2 regions of the Bacillus sp. JK74 genome follow, and region 1 is predicted to be linked to the other one. Evidence: riboswitches for the same ligand, from Rfam matches in the RefSeq annotation. Region 1 holds a riboswitch; the other holds the start of a gene.

Region 1 (3,417 bases):
AGAAGCAGAAAATGACCATGAATGACCTTCTGGACCGCGATGTGTTTGCATATGCCTACGATAAAGGCTGGATGTGCGTCCAAGTCTTTTTTATACGCCAAGGAAAACTGATCGAACGCGATGTCAGCATGTTTCCGATGTATCAGGAAGCGGATGAAGAGTTTCTGACCTTCATCGGCCAGTTCTATTCCAAAAACAATCACTTTCTGCCTAAGGAAATTCTGGTGCCTGACAGCGTTGACAGGGACATGATCAGCGAGCTGTTGGAAACCGCCGTGCATCAGCCGAAAAAAGGCCCGAAAAAAGAGCTGCTTTTGCTTGCGCACAAAAATGCGAAAATCGCCCTGCGGGAAAAATTCTCGTTAATCGAGCGGGATGAGGAACGGTCAATCGGTGCAGCCGAACGGCTTGGCGACGCACTGAATATTTACACGCCGCATCGGATTGAAGCGTTTGACAACTCCAATATTCAAGGCACAAACCCCGTATCGGCCATGATTGTCTTTATAGACGGAAAACCGAATAAAAAGGAATACCGCAAATATAAAATTAAAACCGTAACAGGGCCTGATGATTACGGCTCAATGAGGGAAGTCGTCAGAAGAAGATACACGAGGGTGCTCCGCGAAAACCTTCCGCTGCCGGATTTAATCATCATTGACGGCGGAAAAGGGCAGATTAACGCGGCGCGCGACGTGCTCGAGAATGAGCTCGGCCTTGATGTCCCGGTAGCGGGATTGGCGAAAGATGATAAACACCGGACATCGAACCTGTTGATCGGCGACCCGCTTGAACCGGTGTTTCTGGAGCGGAACAGCCAAGAGTTTTACCTGCTTCAGCGCATTCAGGACGAAGTTCACCGTTTTGCGATCAGCTTTCACAGACAGATCCGGGGAAAAAGCGTCTTTCAATCCGTTCTGGATGATATCCCCGGAATCGGCGAAAAACGCAAAAAAATGCTCTTAAAACATTTCGGATCTGTCAAAAAGATGAAGGAAGCAAGCCTTGACGATATCAAAAAAGCCGGTGTCCCGGCCGCGGCGGCCCAGCTGCTGTTTGAAAAATTAAAAAAATAGTATTGTGCTTTCCTGAAAAATCTGCTAGAATGTGAACTAATTTCATAAGATCGTGTTATATGGTGAAGATAGAGGTGCGAACTTCAATAGTAAGCCTTTGGAGAATGATGGATTCTGTGAAAAAGGCTGAAAGGGGAGCGTCGCCGAAGTGTATCACATCCCATCGGTGTGATTTGCTGGCCTTGCATTAAATAAATGTAAGGCTGTCAAGAATTCATTTTCTTGGAGGGCTATCTCGTTGTTCATAATCAATCGTAATGATATGAAAAAGCAATGAGAGCTATTCCTCTCATTGCTTTTTTTATTGTGGACAAAACGCTCTTTTCTCCTCACCCGCACGAACCAAAATGTAAAGGGTGGTCTAGTATGGGTCTTATCGTACAAAAATTCGGAGGCACTTCCGTGGGCTCTGCCGAAAAAATTCAAAATGCCGCAAATCGCGCCATTGCTGAAAAGCAAAAAGGCCATGATGTCGTAGTCGTCGTTTCGGCAATGGGAAAATCAACCGACGCGCTCGTTAACCTCGCGGCTGAAATCACATCTGAACCAAGCAGACGCGAGATGGATATGCTTTTGTCTACGGGGGAGCAGGTCACGATTTCGCTTTTGGCCATGGCGCTTCAGGAAAAAGGATATGACGCCGTCTCTTATACGGGCTGGCAGGCGGGTGTCCGCACGGAAGCCGTTCACGGCAATGCGAGAATTACGGATATTGATATCACGGCGATTCGTTCGCAGCTTGCAGAAGGCAAAATTACAGTCGTTGCCGGTTTTCAGGGCGTAACGGAAGACGGCGGCATCACGACGCTCGGACGGGGCGGTTCCGATACGACGGCGGTCGCTCTTGCAGCAGCGCTGGATGCGGATAAATGCGACATTTATACAGATGTTCCGGGCGTATTTACGACAGATCCGCGGTATGTCCGGTCAGCGAGAAAACTGGCGGGGATTTCTTATGATGAAATGCTGGAGCTTGCAAATCTCGGAGCGGGTGTTCTTCACCCGCGGGCGGTTGAGTTCGCAAAAAACTACCAAGTGCCTTTAGAAGTGCGGTCAAGCACGGAGCATGAAGCCGGAACATTAATTGAGGAGGAATCATCAATGGAGCAGAATTTAATCGTCAGAGGAATTGCATTTGAAGACCAGATCACAAGGGTGTCCGTTACGGGCCTTGCAAGCGGACTGACAACACTTTCAACAATCTTCACCGCGCTGGCAAAACGAAACATCAACGTTGACATTATTATTCAGACACAGTCGGACGATGGGGAAGCGGATATTTCTTTCTCAGTGAAAACGGAAGATGCCGCGCAAACGGTCGCCGTGCTTGAAGAATATAAAAACGCGCTTAACTATGAAAAAATTGAAACCGAAAGAAAACTGGCGAAAGTCTCCATTGTCGGGTCGGGCATGGTTTCAAATCCCGGCGTCGCCGCGGACATGTTTGCCGTACTGGCGGAAAAAAATGTACAAGTCAAAATGGTAAGCACATCCGAAATAAAAGTATCAGCGGTTGTCAGCGAAAATGATATGGTGAAAGCGGTCGAAGCGCTTCATGACGCGTTTGAGCTTTCTAAACAGCCGTCTGCCGTATAAACGGGCAGGCAAAAAGGCGGGACTTTTGAGTCACCGCCTTTTTCAATTATACAGGGTCCTTCATATCCCATTTTACGGTCAGGACGACTTTATCCGCTCTCTTTTTTACCTGTTCATAAGATTCTGCAATCTGATCGTTCATCAATTGAATCTGTTCGGCTATAAAACCGGCTTCAAGCTGGAAACAAGGCTCTTTCTGATGTTTGAGCCTGTTGGACACGAGCGGTCCTTCCAGTTCAAATTCCAATTCTTGTTTTTTTGATCCTGCGTTTGTCAAAGTTCCCCAGCCGGCTTTTTCAAAAAAGGCGGGGATTTCTTCCCACGATTGAAGAGGAAATTTGCGGGCGAGGCGTTTTCCCGCCCAATACATCATCGATGAATGATCCGGGCCGAGGATATCCGGAAGCACGATTTCCCGGATTAATTCGTAGCCGTATGCGCTGACGTCGAGTTCAGTTAAAGGTTCTAAAGCTGCTTCATAATTATTCTTCATATTATGTATTCCCCTCTCTCCTTCGTTTATTATAGCTTAAACAGGGGGGAGGATTACAGGATGATCCTATAAAACCCGTGAAAAAAAGTGAGAAAGATATCGCAGGAAAATAAAATTTTCCCTCCAGATAATCAATTCCGAAAATTATAATTTATGTACACGTTTTCTTGACGCCCTTTTGAGGGAGGAGTAAAATGAAATTGTCAATAAATTTTAATAAAGTGCTTACAATTGAAACGAAGTGGGGGCAGA
Region 2 (3,417 bases), on a different contig from region 1:
GCCCGCCTGCTCACACAATTATTTGCCGAAGTCCCGCCGGGAAGCTCTATCGTGTTTGATTATGCAGATGAGTCGCTCTTTGAAGAAAGAGGACTGTCAAACAGAGTGGAAAACATGGTGAAAATGGCTGCAGCAGGCGGAGAACCGATGTTATCGTGTTTCAGTTATAAAGAAATCGAAAAGGTATTAGAATCTTCAGGTCTGCTTATTTATGAACATTTATCTCCGGCAGACGTCAATGACCGTTTTTTCAGCGGACGCACTGACCATTTAACCGCATTCGAGACCATTCATTATATACACGCCGTCAAAAAGTAATCCGCTGCCGCAAACAAAAAAGACATCTCACAGACGCGAGATGTCTTTTTTTGTCATACCGATTGTCTGTTGTTTGCAAATTTCTTTGAGACGAAAGGATATAACAGCAAACCGACGAAAAACAGCCCGATACCGAGAATAAAGGTCGTTAAATCGGCCGTTCCGGTAATAATGACGTAAAAAGAATAAATGCAGGCAAGGATGGCGATGATACCGTCTCTTACTCTTGAGCCCTTTATCTCGTCATACGTTTCACCCGTAAAAATGAGCTTCAGGCTGTAAAACGCTGACACGAGATACGGAATCAGATAAGCAAGCGTCGCCGCCGTTGTTAAAAACGTAAACGCGTCACTGATCGTCCGGGAAATAACCGAAAAGATAAAGATCTGTGACATTACGTTCGTTACGATTAACGACACAACCGGGCTTCCCTGTTTATTCGTTTTTGCAAAAGCAGCGGGAAAGTCTCCTGATTTCGCCGCTTGATACGGAACTTCAGAACCGAGAAGAATCCAGCCGAGCATCGTTCCGAACAGACACAAAATCGCCAGAATCGCCATAATGACGCTTCCCGCGCTGCCGACGATCGCGTACAATACGTCAACAAACGGTTTTTCCGAGCCGACAAGCTTACCATGCGGAAGCACGCCCATCGTAATCAATGTCACGATGATATAGATGCTGAGCGCGATCAATAATCCGGTAATGGTGGCGCGTTTCACGTCGCGCTGCGAACGGGCGCGCCCGGATAAAATGACTGCCGATTCAATTCCGACGAACGCCCATAATGTTGAAATCGCCGCATTGTGGATCTGTCCGCCGATTCCCTCAACCGTGTGAGGACCTGTTTGAACTGGAAAATAAAAATGATCGAAAAACGACGTTTGAAATACAAACAAACCTGCAATGATAAAGAAGATAAATCCTAATACTTTTGAAAACGTCGTGACGAAATTTAATTTACTCGCACCGTTAATGCTGGTGACGAGGATCGTGTGAGTGCCCCATAATAAAACTGTACATACGGCAAACGTCAGCAGCTGGCCGAGCGTAACCGCCTGACCGCCGATCGAAAACATTTCACGCTTATCCGTTAAAATCGGGAAAAATGATGTTAAATATCCGGCAAGGCTCGTGATGATCGCCACGTTGCTGATCCAGCTCGCCACCCAGTAGCCCCACACCATCGTGAAGCCCGCTGCATTCCCTTTTTTCCGATCGCTGAACAGCGCACGCGCATAGCTTTGCGGCCCCGCCGTCAGCTCAGGCTTGCGGATGGATAAGTGGCCGAAGACCATCGCGATCATTAACACACCGGCTCCCGTTAAAAGCCATGCCGATGTGGCGCCGAACGGGCTCGCGATTTTTGCGAGCGTACTCGGAAGCGAAAAGATGCCCGAGCCTACCATATTTCCTACGACAAACGCCGTTAATAACCAAAAACCCCATTTTTTCGTCTGTTCCATTCTTGTACCTCCTGGTTGTTCATTCGTACGGACCAGACCCCGAGACCATATTTACACGCAAAAAAAGCCTGAACAAAAGTCCATGCTTAAAGAAACACACACACCCTTGATCTCCGGATAGCCCTCCGCGAAAAAGCACGCGGCAGTCCTGCACTTATTCAGATACAGTCCCAGCATAAAGAAGGATCGGCTTTCTTTACACTTCGGCGCTGATGCCTTTAACACATGTTTTGCGGCCCCTTATCAGCCTGGCATGTGCGACTCATCATCAAGCGCAACCTCTACCTCACCGAGAAAGAGTGAGGATTTTTATCATTCAATTCTACTCAGAGGTTATCAGAGATAAAAAGATCTGTCAAAGGGAAATATTAGACGGAAAACGGATAGAGCGTTCGCCCTACCCGTCTTATATGGTCAGCGGTTGTTTTTTTTCTTTTGAACAGCTTCTTGAAGCGGATCGTCTTTCAGCGCTGCACTGGCGTCGTCAAGCGCGCCTTGAATGACGTTTTTGTTTTTATCGCTGTTTTTTCCTTTTTCTTTGTTAAAGAAAGCCATCTGTATCACCTCTTTATCAAATATAGGTACACCTATAATGTGTCTTTTTCCGCGGCAGAATATGCGGAATCCGCGTCTCCTTCCTTTTGGCGGAACAGGTAAAGTTTGTTGATCAAACATGCATTCTCTTGATATATTTGTAATTCAGGGGATTTTGGCAAAAATAAAAAGGAGAAGCGAAAAATGACAGGAAAAACACACATCATGGGAGGCATCGCTTCTTGTTCCGCAATTGCGTATTATTATGGGTATGATCCGGTCCTTATGACCTCAGCGGGTGCCCTCGGGGCGCTGATTCCCGACATATGCCATACGAAAAGCAAAATCGGCAGAACGCTGCCCGTTCTGTCCAAGATCGTAAGCACGGTGTTCGGCCACAGAACGTTTACACATAGCCTGCTGTTTATGCTTATTATGTTTTTCATTACGGCAACCTATATTCCGAATCCGAGCATTTCCGCCGGACTGATGATCGGAATGGCGAGCCACCTTGTGCTTGACGCATGGACCGTCAACGGCATTAAACTGCTGTTTCCGTCCGCCATCCGCTTCCGTCTTCCCCTTTATATGAGAACGGGGAGCTTTTCGGAGCAGCTTGTGCTGGCCGGCTTAACGATTGTATCCTGCTATTATTTATACGAACTGGTTCACGGCCGCATCTCTTAAACAAAAAGCGTCTTTTCGCTTTTAGGGTGAGGAGTCATACATATGAAGAAAACCTTTTTCAGCAATCATCGGTTTTTATGCCTGTCCATCCTGTTCATGTGGATGAAAACCTATGCCGTGTATAAGCTCGGTTTTGGTCTGCAGAACAATTCGGTTCTTGAGGAATGTCTGCTTCTCATTAATCCGCTGAGCTTCATTGTGCCGCTGTTCGGCATCGCCCTCTTGCTAACGGAAAAAAAACAGCGGATCTTTCTGCTTTCGGCAAATGTGATGCTGACGGGAATTTTAATCGCGAATACGGTGTTTTACGGGTTTTATATTGATTTTATCACCATACCGGTTTTGTTTCAGGCAAGCAATATGGGTGATATGGGAAGCAGCGTCCAAGAGCTGTTTCACCCGCTTTACATCG

Evidence for each region. Region 1 has a riboswitch for lysine ahead of ACWJJ5_RS11305 (aspartate kinase). Riboswitches for the same ligand answer to the same signal wherever they lie in the genome.
Region 2: linked by a shared signal. The riboswitch ahead of ACWJJ5_RS01190 (amino acid permease) and the one ahead of ACWJJ5_RS11305 (aspartate kinase) in region 1 are both predicted to bind lysine.

Annotation. Positions count from the first base shown of each region.
Region 1 covers NZ_JBSJQB010000003.1:230,452-233,868, forward strand. Annotated here, with positions in the region: gene uvrC (excinuclease ABC subunit UvrC) at 1-1,076, shown strand, start outside; lysine riboswitch at 1,138-1,317, shown strand; gene ACWJJ5_RS11305 (aspartate kinase) at 1,443-2,672, shown strand; gene ACWJJ5_RS11310 (YslB family protein) at 2,719-3,165, opposite strand.
Region 2 covers NZ_JBSJQB010000001.1:224,221-227,637, forward strand. Annotated here, with positions in the region: gene ACWJJ5_RS01185 (class I SAM-dependent methyltransferase) at 1-318, shown strand, start outside; gene ACWJJ5_RS01190 (amino acid permease) at 372-1,784, opposite strand; lysine riboswitch at 1,895-2,076, opposite strand; gene sspJ (small acid-soluble spore protein SspJ) at 2,199-2,339, opposite strand; gene ACWJJ5_RS01200 (metal-dependent hydrolase) at 2,523-3,005, shown strand; gene ACWJJ5_RS01205 (LTA synthase family protein) at 3,048-3,417, shown strand, end outside.